One region of the Rhizobium sp. AN5 genome, then DNA from elsewhere that is predicted to be linked to it. Evidence: riboswitches for the same ligand, from Rfam matches in the RefSeq annotation. Region 1 holds a riboswitch; each other region holds the start of a gene.

Region 1 (4,568 bases):
TTCGGCATTGGCGGATTTGGTGACGATGAACGACGTCATGGCGTTGAACAGTTGCGAACCGGCGACCCCCGCCAGAATGATGGCGCTGTTGCCGTGCCCTGCCCGCACCGCCAGAAGGCTGACCAGCGAAAAAGCCACAAAAGCCCCGATCAGGGCGCCCGCCGGCATCGTCAGGAACCCCGCCCCGAAGCCCAGAAGCGCCACGGCCACTGCCCCGGTTGAGGCGCCTGCGGAAATACCGAGGATATAGGGATCGGCGAGCGGGTTGCGCAGGAGTGATTGAAGCACCGCACCGGCCAGCGCCAGCGAGGCGCCACAGCACGCGGCAACAACGGCGCGGCTGAGACGGTAACTCCAGACGATGCCCTCATCCAGCGGCTCCAGCGGATAACCCGCATGAAAAACACGATTGGCAATGGTCTTTGCCACCACGTCGAACGGAATGGCAGTCTCGCCGATGGCCGCACCGCCAATCAGCGCGACGAGCAGCAGGGCGAGTGCGGCAAATGCCAGACCCGCCCTGCCAAGATTGACGGAAAGACCGTTCACTTGGCGAGACCGGCTGTGGAAATCGCCTCAGCCAGCGTTTCAATGCCTTCGATCGTGCGGATAGTCGGGTTCATCGCCTGCGCGTCCATTTCGAAGACATGGGCCGCCTTGACGGCGGGCATGATGCTGGCAACCGGATCGGTAGCGAGGAACTTGAGCTTGACGGCGACGTCATCGGCGGGGAAACGCCGGCGGTCCATCTTGCCGGCAACGATCACGGACGGATTGGCCTTGGCGATGGTTTCCCAGCCAACAGTCGGCCATTCCTCATCGCTTTCGATAACGTTCTTCAGCCCGAGCGCGGACATGATGTAACCCGGCGCACCATTGCGGCCCGCCACGTAAGGATCGATATCCAGCTCGGCGCTGGAGAACCAGAAAACTGCTGAAATCTTGCCATTCGCCGAAGCGATCTTGGCGCGGGCGGCTTCCTCACGCTTTTTCAGGTCGGCAACGACTTCCTCGCCGCGATCCTGCACGTTGAAAATTTTCGCAAGGTCGCGGACCTCCTGGTAGATCAGGTCCATGGTGAAAACGGACTTGCGCACGCCGTCGCCGCCGCCGGAATTATCCTTGCCCATGCAATCGGCAGGGGAGGTATAAACGGGAATACCGAGTTCGGCGAATTGCTCCGGTGTTCCAACAACGCCTTCGGGACCGATCTGCCACTGGAACTGCGTCGTCACGAGGTCCGGCCTCTTGCCAACCACCGCCTCGAAGCTCGGATCATTGTCGGCAAGCCGCTCCACCTTGGCATTGGCGTCTTCGTAACCCTTCAGAACCGGGCCGATCCACAGCGCCGTGCCCACCACCTTGTCGGCAACGCCGAGCAGATAGAGAACCTCGGTCGTGCTCTGGCCGACCGATACTGTGCGGGCGGGCGCCTGCTTGAAGGTGATTTCGTGACCGCAGCTATTGATCGTCAGCGGATAGGTGGTTTCGGCAGCCTGAGCGGCACCGGGGGTCAAGGCCGCTAATGCGACAGCCAGAAGACCGGCGGAAACCGGCAGGTGTTTGAAATGAAACATATGTTCTCCAGTCTAAATAAAGTGGCGTGATCCGCAGGCCGCGCGTCAAAACGCGTAGTGACAGAGCGACAACAAGTGTGGAGATGGAGAACGGGACTTTAAATACGTTTCCGCGGACGGAAAGGTCATAATTAGCTCCTCTTCCGGGCATCCCCGCCCGTAACGATGGTCAATATTATGACGGCAGGTCTCCTGGCTCACGAATATGCGCCGTTCATCTGCCTTCCCGCACCTTGAAGGGTGCAGTGGCATGACGCTTTTCAGGCGTCACGAGGATGAACGGCAATCCGCTTACAGTTGCGGGGGCAGCCACGGCATTGGGCGATAGAAATCGCCCGCACCATGTTCCCTATTAATCCCTTTGCCCTTCGGCTTCAGGAACCGTCGCTTTCTGACATAAGGGGCAAGCGACGGGGCGTCAATTGCGATAGTGCTGCAGCTCAGCACAAAGACGGGCCTGCCAGAGCGAAAATTTTTGTAGCACCGGAAGGCGCCGGTTGCGGCGCGTCTTTGGACATGGTGGTAAGAGTTTCAATCACCACCAGCCCGGATTGCGCAATAAAATCAGTAAAGAGACTATTGTCGCTGATGGTGTCGAGGCGCACCAGCTCATCGTCCAGATCGGAAAAATGCCGCCTCACAAGCGCAATCGCATCCATGTCCGCACCCGCAACGACCGGACCGATAATGTGGCCCCGCCCCGCCGCACGGCGCAGCGCAAAAGCGATAAGACGGTCCGCCTCAAACACACCGTAACCCGCATTCTGCGTCAAAAGTCGCTGTAAAACGTTCCGGCGCGAAACGCCAAAAGCCGCCCGGTCTAGTTCCACCACATCAGTCAGATGACCTGCGGATAACGGCTCTATTTGTTGTTTTCTGCCGGGCGGCGGTATCTCGAAAAGGCAATTCGCCCTTCCCCGGAAGAGATATACTTTTTCCGCATCGCCGGCAAAGCCCAACCTTGAAAACAGCCGCCGCGACGCTCCCGTCGCGTTCAACCGCAGGGAGACAGCGGGGAATGTCGCGACAAGTTTCTGCACCAGCCATGGTGCTACGCCCTGCCCCTGCAAACGGGGGGAAACAATGACCATGCCAAGCGTCGCAAACCCCTGATCATAGGGAAAGAGCATCGCGGTTGCGACAACACGGTCGATCTCATCGAGCGCAGCAAGACCCACGCCGCATTGCCGCAGAAAACACCATTCATTCGCGTGATATCGCCATCCGACGGCCATGGAGAGTGCATGCAGATGATCGGCATCCACCTCCGCGATATCCACGGTCCGCAGTTCGAAACTATCGACTTTGAGCAGGTCCATAACCAACGGCCCTCATCCCCTACGGCTCACAACCTTCATCCGGTCCCGGCCTAGCCCACGACATCCGACGGTAGCCGGTTACGCCAGCACGAATTTTCTGAAAGCACTGGAAGGTCACAACAATCTACCGAAATCATCCGCATTTCAGCAGATAAACGTCGCAGTCCATTCTAAGCTTTCGGGATGACAATCCGGTCAGCGGAGACGACCATTGAACGCAATCGAAATCCTTGAGCGTCTCGTCGGTTTCCCGTCGGTCGTCGGAACCGCCAATGGCGATATTGCCGGCTGGATCGCCGATTATCTTGAAAGCCACGGCGCGAAAGTATCGCTGCTTGCGGGACCGGAGGGCGACCGCGCCAATCTCTTCGCCACCTTCGGCCCGGCCGATCGCGCCGGATATGTTTTGTCCGGCCATATGGATGTCGTGCCCGCCAGCGAGCCGGAATGGTCTTCCGATCCCTTTACGCTGCGGGCGGAAAATGATCGTCTCTACGGGCGCGGAACCACCGACATGAAGGGTTTTCTGGCCACGGTTCTCGCCGCGGCACCTGCATTTGCGCGCATGGCGCTGAAACGTCCCGTGCATATCGCCTTTTCCTATGACGAGGAGGCGGGTTGCCGTGGCGTTCCGCATCTTCTCGCCAGATTGCCTGAACTGTGCGCCCAGCCGGCGGGCGCAATCATCGGCGAGCCCAGCAATATGCGGGCGGTTCGTGCGCACAAGGGTAAAGCAGCAGCTCGCATTACCATCCGTGGCCGTTCCGGCCATTCGTCACGCCCTGATCAGGGGGTGAATGCCATTCACCTGATGACCGGCATCATGGCAAAGGCCGTGGAGACGACACATGAGCTGACGAAAGGCCCCTTTGAAGCGACCTTCGAGCCGCCCTATTCCTCGCTGCAGATCGGCACGATGAAGGGCGGCCAGGCGATCAACATCATCCCCGATTTCTCGGCCATCGAGCTGGAAGCGCGGGCAATTTCCGGCACATCGCCGCTGGAACTGCTCGGGCCGGTTCGCGCAAGCGTCGAGGCTCTTGCAGCAAAGGGTGTCGATATCGAATGGACGCCTATGAGCGATTACCCGGCGCTTTCGCTTGCAGCCGATGCTCCGCTTGTTCTGCTTCTGGAGGAATTGACCGGCACCCCCTGTCTCGCCGCCGTCAGCTACGGCACGGAGGCGGGGCTGTTCCAGGCGGCAGGCATCGACGCCATCATCTGTGGGCCGGGGGATATCGGCCGCGCCCACAAGCCGGACGAGTTCATAACGACGGGCGAACTTTCGGCCTGCCAGTCGATGCTGGAAACACTCGCAAGCCGCTGTACGGCTTGAACCTTCGGGAAGCATAGATTTCAGATGACGTTTCTCTTCAATTCCGACGCCAAGCGTGGCGAAATTTTCCGGCAGGCTCTGGCCGCAGAACTGCCTGATCTGCCGTTTTCGATGGATGCGTCAACTGTCGATCCCGACGCAGTCCGTTACCTCATCACCTGGACGGTACCACAGGACATTGCCCGATATCGCAATCTCGAAGTCCTGTTTTCGATCGGCGCGGGTGTCGACCAGTTTCACATCGAGGCGATCCCTCAGACGGTAAAGGTCGTACGCATGGTGGATGAGGGCATCATCCGCATGATGCAGGAATATATCTGCCTCGGCGTACTTTCC
Region 2 (4,568 bases), on a different contig from region 1:
CATTCCATCACCGCAAGGTGACACCCCTCAGAAACCCACCGAACTGCAGCAGGCCGCAAAACCGCCGGAACAACCGGTTCCGGAACGCGACTATGACCCGAACAACAGCAAGGTCCGCGTCATCGGCCCTAAATTCCTGCCCGACCAGACAGGCCGGATCGACCTGAAAAACCCGGCGCTGAAGGGCATTCAGCCGCAGCAATAGCTCCTATCAAGCACCCGGTATGGAGTTGGCAACGCTCTGTCTCACTCACAAGACGGTCGCGTCTTCTCTTTACCGCCCACCCCAGCGATTGCGAAACACCAGTTCCTCCAGCGGCACGCGCTGGCGCCAACCCTTCACCGCCAGTTCCGGCTCGGTATAAAGTGTATCGACGCGGCCGAGGCATAGCCAGGCGACGATCTCGATATGGTGGGGGATTTCCAGAATGGTGCGAATGTCGCTGTCGTGGAAAATGCTGACCCAGCCGACGCCGATGCCTTCGGCGCGCGCTGCAAGCCAGAGGTTCTGGATGGCGCAGACGGTGGAATAGACATCGGTGCGCGGATTGTGGGTACGGCCCAGCACCACCTTGCCGCCACGCGTCGGATCGCAGGTGACGCAGATGCTGAGCGGCGCCTTGCGGATGCCCTCAAGCTTGAGGCTGCGGTAAAGCGCCTGCTGCTCCCCCTCGAACATCGCCGCCGCCTCGCCATTGGCGCGGCTGAAGGCAACCCAGGCTGCCTGCCTGACCGCACCGTCAGTGACGAGCGTGAAATTCCACGGCTGCATGAAACCGACCGAGGGCGCGGAATGCGCCGCCTTCAGCAGGCGCTCGACCACATCTTCCGGCAATGGATCCGGAAGGAACTGATCACGCACATCACGGCGGGTTTCGATCGCACGGTAGATCGCCTCTCGCTCCCCCTCGGAAAACGGGTAGGCGGGCGAAAGCGCGTGATCAAATGCATTGCCGTCGAGCAAACTGGTCGCGAGTGGATCGGTCGGCATCGTCTATCCCCAACAATGCTGGCGCGCTGCCACGAAAACCGGCTCCGGTTTTCGCCTGCACAACGCGCTGCTGCAACAACCCGCCGCCGTCCACGCGGTCTGGTCTATCCTGTCAGGCCGGTCTTCTGACTCGGCTTCATCCGCCCGCTTTCGCCTTCCCGAATGGATTCAGTGGCATCTAGAAAAAGGGCATCCGCCTCACAGCGCTGGGCACGTTCCGGTCTTGCACCGGATTCCCGATTCTCCCGCCGTAAAAGGCGGGCACCTGACGAAGACGCTTATGAGCAACAAAGCTTGCAAATACAAGTATCTTGCGCAGTGATGCGGCAATGTGACCGTGGCCACCTCACCTGCGTTATTGCGGCCTTGAGCCGGAATTCCAACCAGCTCAGCTCTTTCGGCTGAAAAGCGGCCTTTCGCCGCGCAGACGCGCGCCGGCTGAAGCACCCCTACCGCATCACCAAACGGGAAAATACCGCACATAAGCGAACTCATCCCCGTCAGGTGACCAGTTGGGCGAATTCATCGTTCCCTGCCCGCCGAAAAGGTCAAACAGCGTTTCGGCATTGCCGCCATCCATATCCATCAGCCGCACGCGCACGTTGAGGTCGCGCGGATGGTCGAAGACATCGGCGTCATAAGAGACGAAGACGACCTTGTCACCGTTGGGGGACGGATGCGGGAACCAGTCGCCGTAGGCGCTGTCAGTGATACGCTCGACGGCCGAGCCATCCACCCGCACGCGCCAGATCTGCATCTGGCCGGTGCGGCTGGAGTTGAAATAGATCCATTCTCCATCCGGCGAATAATCCGGCCCGTCATTGCGGCCCTCACCACGGGTAAGGCGTGTCTCAACGCCGCTGTCTATGTCCATGGAATAGATATCGAAAACCTGATCGCGAATGCCGCAATAGGCGAAACCTTTCCCGTTCGGCGACCAGCCGTGCCAGTAGGACGGAAGGTTCTTCGTCATCAGCCGCGGCGTTCCGCCCGTCGATGGCAGCAAATAGATGGCGCTCTTGCCGAACTCCACCTTGTCGGAAATGGCATAAAGCGAACCGTCAGGCGAAATGCCGTGGTCGTTGTTGCAGATTGTCGCAAAGCCGGTATCGACCTTTTCCGGCGAAGGGTCGCCGGCAAGTGACAGGCGGTAAAGCAGGCCATCGCAGTTCAGAAGCAGATATTTCCCGTCCGGCGACCAGTTCGGCGCCTCGAACAGCTCCGGCGTCTGCCAGACCACCCGCATCTGCCGGGTGCGGATGTTGAAGATTTCGATGGAACTGCGCATGCTGCCTCCCGGGCCTGTCGATCGTCTGGCGTGGAGCGTTGAATGGCACAAACATTCCGTTTGCATCCACCACCGCCGTGATTATGATCCTATTGCCGCAGGCACCGCCCTGCAAATTCAAATAGGAAAAAACAGCAGCGTTCCGGCACCGCCCGCACCCCTGCCAGTTTCTCCCAGATCCGAGGTTCCGCGATGAATACCATCGCCGATCACGGCATCCGCTTCGGTCGGATCGCCGCAATGCTTCCTGTCAAGAATATCGAAAAGGCCCATGACTTTTATGTCCGTGTGCTGGGCTTCGAAAAGACCTTTGAAAACGGCAACCCTGTCGGTTTCATGATCCTGAAACAAGGTAATGCCGAGTTGCACCTGACATTGCAGTCAACGCACAAACCGGCCCCTTTCAATGTGGCGCATATGCTGGTCAGCGACGTCGACGCGCTGCACGCGCTTTGCAAAAGCCACGGTCTTCGCATCATCAAAAGTCTTCAGGACAAGGATTATGGCCTGCGGGCCTTCGTTTTCGAAGACCCGGATGGCAACCGCATCGATGTGGGGCAGGTTATTTAACGAGATAGGGAAACGGCGCGGCGTGTCCGCGCCGTTGGAGGGAAATGATGTGTCTTCGACATCGATATATGGCGAAGTCGCAACATCCGCACTCCGTCACCCCGAACTAAACCCGGGGTCCAGCAAGCTCCCTCCACGCCCTCCTTCGACTACCTGTCCCTGAACCGGTTGGTAATCGGATAACGGCGATCGCGGCCGAAGTTCTTCTTGGTGATCTTCACCCCGGGCGCGGATTGGCGGCGTTTGTATTCGGCGAGATAGAGCAGATGCTCGATCCGGTGCACCGTCGCGATATCATGGCCACGCACGAGGATTTCCTCGACCGACATTTCCTTTTCCACCAGGCACTCCAGAATATCGTCCAGCACCGGATAGGGCGGCAGTGAATCCTGGTCTGTCTGGTTGGGGCGCAATTCGGCGGATGGCGCCTTGGAGATGATATTGGCGGGGATCACCTCGCCGGACGGCCCGAGCGCGCCCGGCGGCACATGGGAATTGCGCCAGCTGGAGATGGCGTAGACCTGCATCTTGTAGAGGTCCTTGATGGGATTGAAACCGCCATTCATGTCGCCATAAAGCGTCGCATACCCCACCGACATTTCCGACTTGTTGCCTGTTGTCACCACCATCGAGCCGAACTTGTTGGAAACAGCCATGAGAATGGTGCCGCGTGTACGGCTCTGCAGGTTTTCTTCGGTAATGCCTTCTTCCGTACCTTCGAACATTTCCGAAAGCGCCGACAGGAACCCATCCACCGGTTCGGCGATCTGCACGATATCGTAACGGCAGCCGAGCGCTCTGGCGCAATCGGCTGCGTCCTTCAGCGAATCCTCGGAGGTGTAACGATAGGGCAGCATGATGCAGCGCACCCGCTCTTCGCCCAGCGCATCAACAGCAAGCGCAGCGCAGATCGCCGAATCGATACCGCCTGAAAGGCCGAGAACCACGCTCTTGAAGCCGTTCTTGTTGACGTAATCGCGAAAGCCCAGCATGCAGGCCCGGTAATCCGCCTCCTCGCCTTCAGGGATTTTCGAGAAGGGACCGCTCTCGCAGCGCCAGCCTTCTTCGGTGCGTTTCCAGTCGGTGACGGCAAGGGTCGCCTCGAACTGGCTCATCTGGAAGGCAAGGGTCTTGTCGGCATTGAAACCGAAGCTCGCGCCGTCGAAAACCAGCTCGTCCTGCCCGCCAAGCTGATTGGCGAAGACCAGCGGCAAGCCGCTTTCGATCACCTGTTTCAGCGCCACCTGATGGCGCACATCCAGCTTGCCGCGATAATAGGGCGAACCATTCGGCACCAGCAGGATTTCCGCCCCGCTTTCGGCAAGCGTTTCGCACACACCCATATCGTTCCAGATTTCCTCGCAGATCGGAATGCCGATCCTGACACCGCGGAAATTATAGGGACCGGAGATCGAACCTTCGGCGAAAACGCGCTTTTCATCGAACTCGCCGTAATTCGGCAGGTCGATCTTGTCACGCAGCGCGATGATCTTGCCGCCATCCAGAAGCGCAACCGAATTGTGCCGGCCCGTTTCGCCCTGACGCGGAAAACCGATGACGACGCCCGGCCCGCCATCGGCGGTCTCCGCCGCCAGTTCTTCCACGGCCTTCAGGCACGCTTTCAGAAAAGCCGGCTTCAATACCAGGTCTTCCGGCGGATAGCCGGATATGAACAGCTCGGTCAGAAGCAGGAGATCGGCACCCTGCGTCGCCGCATCG
Region 3 (4,568 bases), on a different contig from region 1:
TGAGTTACGCCGAAAATCTCTGGCTTTTCTTTCTGGTCCTGTTCGGCATCATCATCCTGCCGGGCATGGATATGCTGTTCGTGCTGGCAAGTGCGTTGACGGGTGGCAAAAGAACCGGGCTTTCCGCCGCAAGCGGCATGAGCGCCGGCGGCATGGTGCATTCGCTCTACGGTGCGTTGGGCGTCGGCATGCTTGCCGCCTGGATGCCGTCGCTGTTCCTGCCGCTGCTGGTCGCCGGTGCCGCTTACATGGTCTGGATCGGCGTCGGCCTGATGAGCAGCGCTATCACTGTCAATGGCGATGAGGCACAGGCGAGCGCCTCTGTCAGAAAGGCGTTCTGGCGGGCCGTGCTCACCTGCCTTTCCAATCCGAAAGCCTATCTCTTCATGATGGCGATCTATCCGCAATTCCTCAAACCCGACTATGGTCCAATCTGGATGCAGGGGCTGGTAATGGGCGCGATGGTGGCCATCACGCAGTTCACGGTCTATGGCGCTCTGGCGCTGACGGCGGATAAAAGCCGGGCATGGCTCGTTTCCTCGCCTGCCGCGACGATTTTCATCGGCCGCGCCGCTGGTTTCATGCTGATTGCCGCAGCCCTGGTTACGCTTTGGGAAGCACTCTCCTAGACTTCTGTTTTCTTGGGGAAATTCACTGCAATGTGACTTCTTTTCGCCATGCGGAAAGGGCATCCTCGCGCCGTTCATCGCGCGTTCGGCATCTGCCGGAATCAAGGAGAAAGTGTATGAAACTGAAAACCATCGCGGCGGCCATGCTTTTCGGCTGTCTTTGCGCCGGAGCGGTCTACGCTGCCGGCGAAGTCGAAAAACGTGAAGGCATGATGAAGCAGATCGGCGGCTCCATGGGTGCGCTTGCTGCCATCTCCAAGGGCCAGAAGCCTTATGACGCCGAAGTCGTAAAGGCTGCCGTGACGACCATCAGCACCAACGCCAAGGCTTTCCCCGACCAGTTTCCCCCAGGCAGCGAGACCGGCAGTGCTGCGGCACCCGCGATCTGGGAAAATTTCGATGACTTCAAGTCCAAGGCCGCCAAGCTCGGTGCCGATGCGGACAAGGTCCTCGCCAGCCTTCCGGCCGATCAGGCAGGTGTCACCACCGCCATGCAGACCCTCGGTGCCGATTGTGGTGCCTGCCACCAGACCTACCGTCTGAAGAAATAATCCTATTAAGAACGCCGCTTCACGGCGGCGTTTTTTCAGCGGGAATGACGCCTGATCTCATCAGGTGATAATGGGGAGAGGGGTCATGGCCTCCATTTGGACGAAGCTCGCGGGCGGGATCGCGGTGGCGGCCATTGCCGGTTTCGGCATTTTCGCCTGGGTGACCGCGCCTGTGCGTCAGGCACCCAGCCACTGGGTGAGCCTTGGCGAGCCGGACCTTGCCAATGGCGAAACGCTGTTCTGGGCGGGCGGCTGCGCAAGTTGCCATGCGGCACCAGATGCCAAGGGCGATGCGCTTTTGACGCTCTCGGGCGGGCAGGCGCTGAAAAGCCCCTTCGGTACCTTTCATGTGCCCAATATTTCCTCCGATCCTCAGCATGGCATTGGCGGCTGGACGCTTTCGGAATTCGGCGATGCGATGACGCGCGGCGTCGGCAAGAACGGCGAACATCTCTACCCGTCCTTCCCTTACGCCTCCTATGCCCGCATGACGCAGAAGGACATCAACGACCTCTTCGGTTATTTGCGGGTTCTGCCCGCCAGCCAGAATGATGCGCCGGATCATGAACTGCCGTTCCCCCTCAACATGCGCATGGCATTGGGCGGCTGGAAATTCCTCTATTTCGATACATCCGCGCCACCCCGCGTCGAGCTTGCCGATGCCAATGCCGAATTGCTGCGCGGCCAATATCTGGTGGAAGGCCCGGGCCATTGCGGCGAATGCCACACGCCGCGCAATGCGCTTGGCGGTTTTCTGGATGGCAAATGGCTGGCCGGTGGTCCCAATCCCGAAGGCGAGGGCCGCATTCCCGATATCACCCCCGGCTCGCAGAGCGTAGGAGGCTGGGAGGCGGCCGATATTGCCAACTATCTGGAAACCGGCTTCACCCCGGAATTCGACAGCGTCGGCGGCTCCATGGTCAAGGTCCAGCAGAACATGGCGCATCTGACGGCCGATGACCGCAATGCGATCGCCGCCTATCTGAAGGCCATCCCGGCGCGGTAGCCCTTTGCCGTCATGTCTGACTTGATCCGGCATCCAGCAACAGTGCGCAATTCTCACGCCGGCCTGCCATTGACTCCCACCCGCACCCATCGGATAACGATCGTGTGATGGTTCCTTCCGGGCGTTCCGGAAGGTGAAAAGGGAACACGATAGGGAGACATCCTCATTCGTGGCTGCCCCCGCAACTGTGAGCGGAGAGCCTGAAACGAAATGCCACTGGTAAGCATCTCGCCGGATATGGGCGAGGGCAATGCCGGGAAGGTGTTTCAGGTTTTGACCCGTAAGCCAGGAGACCTGCCATCACGGAAATGTCCATGCCGGCGGGGTGTCCGGAAGAGCGGAATTTCAGGGTGGTTGCGCTTGAACGTGCCGCCCTGTGTCAGTCTCGTATCCCCGTGGTGAAGTGTATCGCATGCGGCTGCACGGCGTTTTGCCGTTCCGCCGCGTCTAAAGGCGCGGGGTCGCGCCGTAAGAGGGGTCACCATGTCCATCAACCAGAATACGGCAAATGCCGCCGTTTCAGCAAAAACGGGCAGCTTCGCGCAATCGCTGACGGCGATCGTGCTTGGCCTGTTCGTCGTCGGTTTTGTCGGCTTTTCGCATGTGGAAGCCGTTCACAACGCCGCGCATGACACACGTCATGCCAATGCTTTCCCTTGCCATTGAGGGGGAAAGCATGTCGTTCTTTCGCAATATCGTTTTTACCGCCGTCCTCGTCGGCATCGTTGGCGGCTTCGCCGTTTCGGCCATGCAGGCTTTCGGCACCACGCCGCTGATCCTGAAGGCGGAAGCCTATGAAAATGCCGGTGGCGAAGCGCCCCATAGCCATGATGCTCCGGCCACGACCGGTGCTGCCATTCCCGCGCACGAACATAGTGAGGAAGCCTGGTCTCCGGCAGACGGCTTCGAGCGCACCGCCTATACGGTAGCCGCCAACGTGCTGACCGCCATCGGTTATGCGCTGGTGCTCACCGGCCTCATCTCGCTGCGCGGCACCAATGCCGGCTGGCGCGAAGGCCTTTTGTGGGGTGTGGCCGGTTTTGCCGCCGTCATGCTTGCGCCGATGATCGGCCTGCCGCCGGAACTGCCGGGCAGCCCGGCCGCCGCGCTTGAGGCGCGTCAAATCTGGTGGCTTTCGACGGTTGCCGCGACCGCAGGCGGCATTGCGCTGATCGCATTCCGGCGCGAACCCTGGGCAATCGTGCTCGCACTGGTGTTGATCGTTGCTCCACATGTGGTGGGCGCGCCCCTGCCGCCGGAAGGTGAACATGCGCTGGCACCGCTGCCGCTGGAACGACAGTTCATCGTCGCCGCCACCGTGACCAGCTTTGTCTTCTGGGCCTTGCTCGGAACATTGAGCGCGTTTTTCCTGAAGCGCTTCCAGTCGGCTTGAAACCATGCAGGACGCAGCCGAATGGAGTGACGAACTCGATGCGCTGCGTTTTGCCGTTCCCGGTCACGGCGCTTCCTGCGCCGTGCATCGCCTTGCTTTCAAGGCAGTCCTCGGCGTCAGCCCGGAACGGGAAGCGGCGCTCGCCTATTTTCATGAGAATGAGGCTGCCTTTACGGCCGCAGCCCTTGCCAAAATAAAACGCTCGGCTTTGCCGGCCGGTCGCAGTCTGCATCTCAACAGCCGCGATATCCGCCGTGCGATTGCGGGGGAGGGAGCGGAGCCTGCGCCCCGCGCGTGCAGGGTGCTTGATCGCGGGTAATGCGCGATATTGTCCGGACGCTCATGCTTTGCGCGCCCTCATTCCTGTGACAGGCACAGGAATGAGGATGAGAGGATCCGCAAAACTCTCGACACCAAGGTGAGCTTCACCGGTGTTCCGCCGCAAAAATTCCAAGTTCCGCCTCGGCTTCCGGACCAAAGAGGCCGAGGTGTTTCAGAATTTCCACAGCGAAACTGACCGGTGCACTGCCGGCTGCGGTTACGATACCGCCATCGCTGACCGCCTTCGGCTGGTCGCGATAGAGCGCTTCGCCGCGATAGGACGGATAGGCCTTGTGCGAGGCGAGCGAATTGCCGGTATGGGCGACGTCATCAAGGGCGCCCGTGCCTGCAAGCGCGCTGGCAGCCGCGCAGATGCCGGCAACCAGTCGGCCCTTCTCGCGAAACCGCTGTACCAGCCCGCCAAGATCGACAGCCGTTCCCTTTTCCCAGCTGAGGCCGCCGGGAATGACGAGCGCATCGATGTTAGCAGGATCAAGCGCGTCATAGGATGTGTCGGGCGTAACGTTGAGCCCGCCCATTGAAACCACGGGCCGGCCGTCCGGGGTTGCGTAAACGATCTCGACGCCGAGATAGCCGCGCGCGGCGGCGGCAAGCAGCGCCGGTTCCCAGTCAGCAAAATCCTGCGCAAGCGCAATGGCAATCCGTGT
Region 4 (4,568 bases), on a different contig from region 1:
GAGCTTTGAGCCTGCACCGGGCGGCGAAGCGCTTGATCCCGCTCTTTCAAATGCGGGTTTCACCTATGACAATGCCCTGGCGACGATTGCCCTTTTTTCCTGTGGCAACGATGCCGAAGCAAAAAGGGTTGCCGATGCGCTGCTGCTCGCCGTCAACAACGATCGCTATTACAGCGATGGCCGCCTGCGCAACGCCTACCGTTCCGGCCCCGTTGCGAACGAAAACGATGCTATGCTTTTGCCCGGTTTCTGGAGTGAGGCCAGCAAGACGTGGGTCGAGGATGACTATCAGGTGGGCAGCGCAACGGGCAACCTGGCCTGGGCGGCACTTGCGCTTCTCACTGCCAGTGAACGATCAAGCAATCCGTCGTATGTACAGGCCGCGACCAAACTCATGCGCTGGATCGATGCGCATACGGCGGGCGTCCGCGATATCGGCTACACAGGTGGCACATTCGGTCATGAGCACGCACCGGCCAAACTCGAGTGGAAATCGACGGAACATAATCTCGATGTGTATGCCGTTGCGGGTTGGCTCGCCGAAATTGAGGGAGCGCGCGCCTGGCAGGCGATGCGGGACAAAACACGCAAATTTCTTGATGCGATGTGGAATGAGCAGCAGGGACGGTTTTACGTCGGCAGCCTGCCCGGAAGCGACACACCCAACTCGAGCCAGTCCGGAATAGATTCCGAGCTCTGGCCCATTCTCGCCGTGCCGGAGTTTCGGGGCCGCAGTGGGCGTGTTCTGCACTGGGTTGATCGGCATTATGCGGTCGCGGGAGGTTTTGATTTTAACGACGATCGGGATGGTGTGTGGCTGGAAGGTACGGCCCAGGCCGCGCTGGCATTTCAGCAGGTCGGCGATGCCGAGCGGGCCGAGGCGCTGCTTGCCACCATCGCCGCACAAATATCTCCCGATAACCTGATCTACGCGACAGTCGGGGACGAACTGACGACCGGGCTGATGATCGGGCCGACCTCGACCTTTGCCGACTTCAAATATTTCAGGTTGCCGCATGTCGGGGCCACTGCCTGGGCAATCCTTGCAGCGAAAGGCTGGAACCCTTTTCTTAGAAAAAGCGGTTGTATTCGTCTTTGTGAGGGATAACTGTCCGTCTCGGCGGCAGCAGGAGGATATTGCTCCAGGCCGTTGCGCCGGAGATTGAAAACTGGGACGCATGACGCTGCTGAAAGCGGCGAAAAGCGTAAAACCGCAACGTTGACTGCCGCGCCGAATGCAATCTATTCGGTCGGAACCGGCGATGGAAACGCAGACTTAAGGACATAAAGATATCGTTATATGATGTTGACCGATGACGTGGCTTACAATATGGTCATCACGCCTAAGGTTCCCCAGTCGTTGCACGCAACGTGCCGGGGCTAAGAGGGAAGTCGGTGCTCCGTGTCATGCGGAAAAGCCGACGCTGCCCCCGCAACTGTAAGCGGCGAGCTGAAGTCCAATATGTCACTGGTTTACCCCGGGAAGACGGACGGAAGTGATGATCCGTGAGCCAGGAGACCTGCCTTTGGTGAAATAACGTCCACGGGCGGGGTGTCCCAGTGTGCCGTAGCAAAGGCTGCATTGTCGCGGCCTGTCTTGCTATGCGTCCGCAGACCCATGCCCCCAACTTTATAGGGGCACAACATGTCTCAGACCTGCATTTTTACGATCACGAGCGTACCCTTCGATGAGGACTATCGTCCTTCAGAAAATACGCGCATCACCACCAATTTCGCCAATCTGGCCAGGGGCGAAAAGCGGCAGGAAAACCTGCGCAATGTCATGCGCATGATCGACAGCCGCTTCAACGCCCTCGCGCACTGGGATAATCCCAAATCGGACCGATACTCGGTCGAGTTGGAGATCATTTCGGTCGACATGAGCTTCGATGTCGCGGGTGAAAAATTTCCCCTCATCGAGATACTGAAGACGACGATCATCGATCACAAAACCAGTGAACGTATCGACGGCATTGTGGGGAATAACTTCTCCTCCTATGTGCGAGACTACGACTTCAGCATTGTGCTGCCGGAGCATAACAAGAGCGTTCCTGCCTTCAGCATTCCGGCCGACTTCGGCGACCTGCATGGAAACCTGTTCAAGTCCTTTCTGCGGTCGGATGCCTACCGCTCGCACTTTCGCAAGCCGCCGGTCATTTGCATCAGCGCCTCGACCAGCAAGACCTATTACCGGACCGAAAATCATCACCCCGTGATGGGCGTCGAATACCGGCAGAATGGGTTCTCGTCCACCGACCAGTATTTCGGGAAAATGGGATTGCAGGTTCGCTACTTCATGCCTGCATGCAGCGTTGCGCCGTTGGCCTTCTACTTTGTTGGGGACTTGCTGGGCGACTACTCCAATATTGAGCTAATCGGCGTCATCAGCACGATGGAAACGTTTCAGAGAATTTATCGCCCCGAAATCTACAATGCGAACGCAGCAGCCGGGACATTTTACCAGCCCAACCTGAAGCACCAGGACTATTCGCTGACCCGGGTCATTTACGATCGCGACGAACGAAATCGCTTGGCGGTGGATCAGGGTAAGTTCACCGAAAAACACTTCATCAAGCCATACCGCGCCGTCCTTGAGCAATTGTTTGCTCACCGCCCCGCCTGAGCATCACTTAGAAGAGGTCCCATCGTGAAGAAACTTCTCCCCACATCGACCGCTGGCAGCCTGCCGAAACCCTCCTGGCTTGCGCAGCCCGAAAAACTGTGGTCGCCCTGGAAGCTGGAAGGCGAGGAATTACTGGAAGGCAAGAGAGATGCCCTGCGCCTTTCACTGGACGATCAGCAACAGGCCGGCATCGACATCGTCAGTGATGGCGAGCAAACACGCCAACATTTCGTCACGACTTTCATCGAGCACCTCGACGGGGTCGATTTTGCAAAACGCGAGACAGTCAGAATTCGCGATCGCTACGATGCGAGTGTCCCGACAGTCGTCGGCGCCGTGTCTCGCCAGAAGTCCGTGTTCGTCGAAGACGCCAAGTTTTTGCGCCAGCAGACCAAACAACCCATCAAATGGGCGTTGCCGGGTCCGATGACGATGATCGATACTCTCTTTGACGGCCATTATAAGAGCCGTGAAAAGCTTGCCTGGGAATTTGCCGGAATACTCAACGAGGAAGCAAAGGAATTGGAGGCTGCCGGCGTCGATATCATCCAGTTCGACGAACCTGCCTTCAACGTTTTCTTTGACGATGTGAATGACTGGGGTGTCGCCACTTTGGACAGGGCAATTGAAGGGCTGAAGTGCGAGACCGCCGTCCATATCTGCTACGGTTACGGCATAAAGGCCAATACGGATTGGAAAAAGACACTCGGGTCAGAATGGCGGCAGTATGAGGAAACTCTCCCCAAGCTGCAGAAATCCGGCATCGGTATGATCTCCCTCGAATGCCACAATTCTCATGTCCCAATGGATCTTCTGGAACTTGTTCGAGGTAAGAAAGTGATGGTCGGGGCCATCGATGTGGCAAGCGATACCATCGAAACCCCGGAGGAAGTCGCTGCAACGCTGCGCAAGGCGCTTAAGTTTGTCGACGCAGATAAACTTTGCCCCTGCACCAATTGCGGCATGGCCCCCCTGTCTCGTCGTGTGGCAAGAGACAAGCTGAATTCCTTGAGCGCAGGAGCTGAGATCGTCCGAAGAGAGCTCACTGTTTAGTTTTTTGATAGTCTGAACCTGCGGATGGCAGCCGTTCGCCGCCACCGCGCCCATCGCGACAAACGCTGGGAGACTTACGAATGGCTATAAGGTCACGGCGCGGATCATTCTGACGGCTTCGACGGATGTCCGCCTCTTGGCGCAAAGCCGCCAAGACGGCCTGTTCAAGCCGGCAATTCCGAAGCGCAGGACGTTGCCAGATTAGAAAATTTACACATTCATTCCCCATCAACTGAGGATGTGACGGTTTTCATCCTTTCAAGGCGTAAGACAAGTCGCTTGCCATGGTAATTCCGTCGCTATCCACCGTCCACGAACCCGTATACGTCAAATGGGTGCTGCTTGCTTTGCACTACTGCACTCGATATTCGCGTGGCGCGACACCGAACTGGTTCCGAAACGACCGGCTGAAATGCGAGAGGTCATTGAACCCCCATCGGAAAGCGATCTCTCCAATAGAGCCGCCACCTTTGGCACGGAGATCGTTCGCGCATTTTTGCAACCTTTGCCGAAGCAGAAACTGGCTAAATGTCTCGCCGTTGTCTTCCAGCAGTCGGTGAACATAGCGAACCGAAATGCGGAAATGTTCGGCTGCCTTCGCCGGTGTCAGCGCCGGATCTGCCGCATGCGAAGTGATGTAATTGATCAGGGAAAAAGCGAGCTGATTGCGCAATGTCCCCCTGGCTCGGTCTCCCTCGCGATCGGATACGCCGAGAACCAACGCAACCAGTTCCACCAAATGGTTGGTGATGGAAAAGGACGCGGCGGCGTCTAGATGCTCGGCATTCATCGCAATCGATGACAGATAGTCTGTCGCAAGACGCGCAAGTGGAGCACTGCTGCTTATTTTAGTGGCCATCAGTCTGTCGAGTTGCTTCAGAAGAGGCTGCAG

What was found. Region 1 has a riboswitch for cobalamin ahead of CRP02_RS05770 (ABC transporter substrate-binding protein). Riboswitches for the same ligand answer to the same signal wherever they lie in the genome.
Region 2: it holds a riboswitch for cobalamin, as region 1 does, so the genes downstream of both, bluB (5,6-dimethylbenzimidazole synthase) here and CRP02_RS05770 (ABC transporter substrate-binding protein) in region 1, are expected to answer to the same signal.
Region 3: it holds a riboswitch for cobalamin, as region 1 does, so the genes downstream of both, CRP02_RS15410 (CbtB domain-containing protein) here and CRP02_RS05770 (ABC transporter substrate-binding protein) in region 1, are expected to answer to the same signal.
Region 4: it holds a riboswitch for cobalamin, as region 1 does, so the genes downstream of both, CRP02_RS03335 (DUF1852 domain-containing protein) here and CRP02_RS05770 (ABC transporter substrate-binding protein) in region 1, are expected to answer to the same signal.

Annotation. Positions count from the first base shown of each region.
Region 1 covers NZ_OCMJ01000003.1:519,066-523,633, forward strand. Annotated here, with positions in the region: gene CRP02_RS05765 (FecCD family ABC transporter permease) at 1-549, opposite strand, end outside; gene CRP02_RS05770 (ABC transporter substrate-binding protein) at 546-1,577, opposite strand; cobalamin riboswitch at 1,742-1,978, opposite strand; gene CRP02_RS05775 (GNAT family N-acetyltransferase) at 2,018-2,896, opposite strand; gene argE (acetylornithine deacetylase) at 3,108-4,232, shown strand; gene CRP02_RS05785 (2-hydroxyacid dehydrogenase) at 4,257-4,568, shown strand, end outside.
Region 2 covers NZ_OCMJ01000004.1:1,428,302-1,432,869, forward strand. Annotated here, with positions in the region: gene CRP02_RS19535 (DUF2865 domain-containing protein) at 1-205, shown strand, start outside; gene bluB (5,6-dimethylbenzimidazole synthase) at 275-991, opposite strand; cobalamin riboswitch at 1,089-1,275, opposite strand; gene CRP02_RS19545 (TolB family protein) at 1,449-2,279, opposite strand; gene CRP02_RS19550 (glyoxalase superfamily protein) at 2,472-2,849, shown strand; gene CRP02_RS19555 (NAD+ synthase) at 2,999-4,568, opposite strand, start outside.
Region 3 covers NZ_OCMJ01000004.1:625,829-630,396, forward strand. Annotated here, with positions in the region: gene CRP02_RS15395 (LysE family translocator) at 1-629, shown strand, start outside; gene CRP02_RS15400 (c-type cytochrome) at 746-1,180, shown strand; gene CRP02_RS15405 (c-type cytochrome) at 1,266-2,186, shown strand; cobalamin riboswitch at 2,278-2,503, shown strand; gene CRP02_RS15410 (CbtB domain-containing protein) at 2,670-2,852, shown strand; gene CRP02_RS15415 (CbtA family protein) at 2,863-3,579, shown strand; gene CRP02_RS15420 (hypothetical protein) at 3,584-3,898, shown strand; gene CRP02_RS15425 (type 1 glutamine amidotransferase family protein) at 4,005-4,568, opposite strand, start outside.
Region 4 covers NZ_OCMJ01000002.1:511,852-516,419, reverse strand. Annotated here, with positions in the region: gene CRP02_RS03340 (hypothetical protein) at 1-1,108, shown strand, start outside; cobalamin riboswitch at 1,330-1,543, shown strand; gene CRP02_RS03335 (DUF1852 domain-containing protein) at 1,646-2,623, shown strand; gene CRP02_RS03330 (methionine synthase) at 2,648-3,676, shown strand; gene CRP02_RS03325 (helix-turn-helix domain-containing protein) at 4,029-4,568, opposite strand, start outside.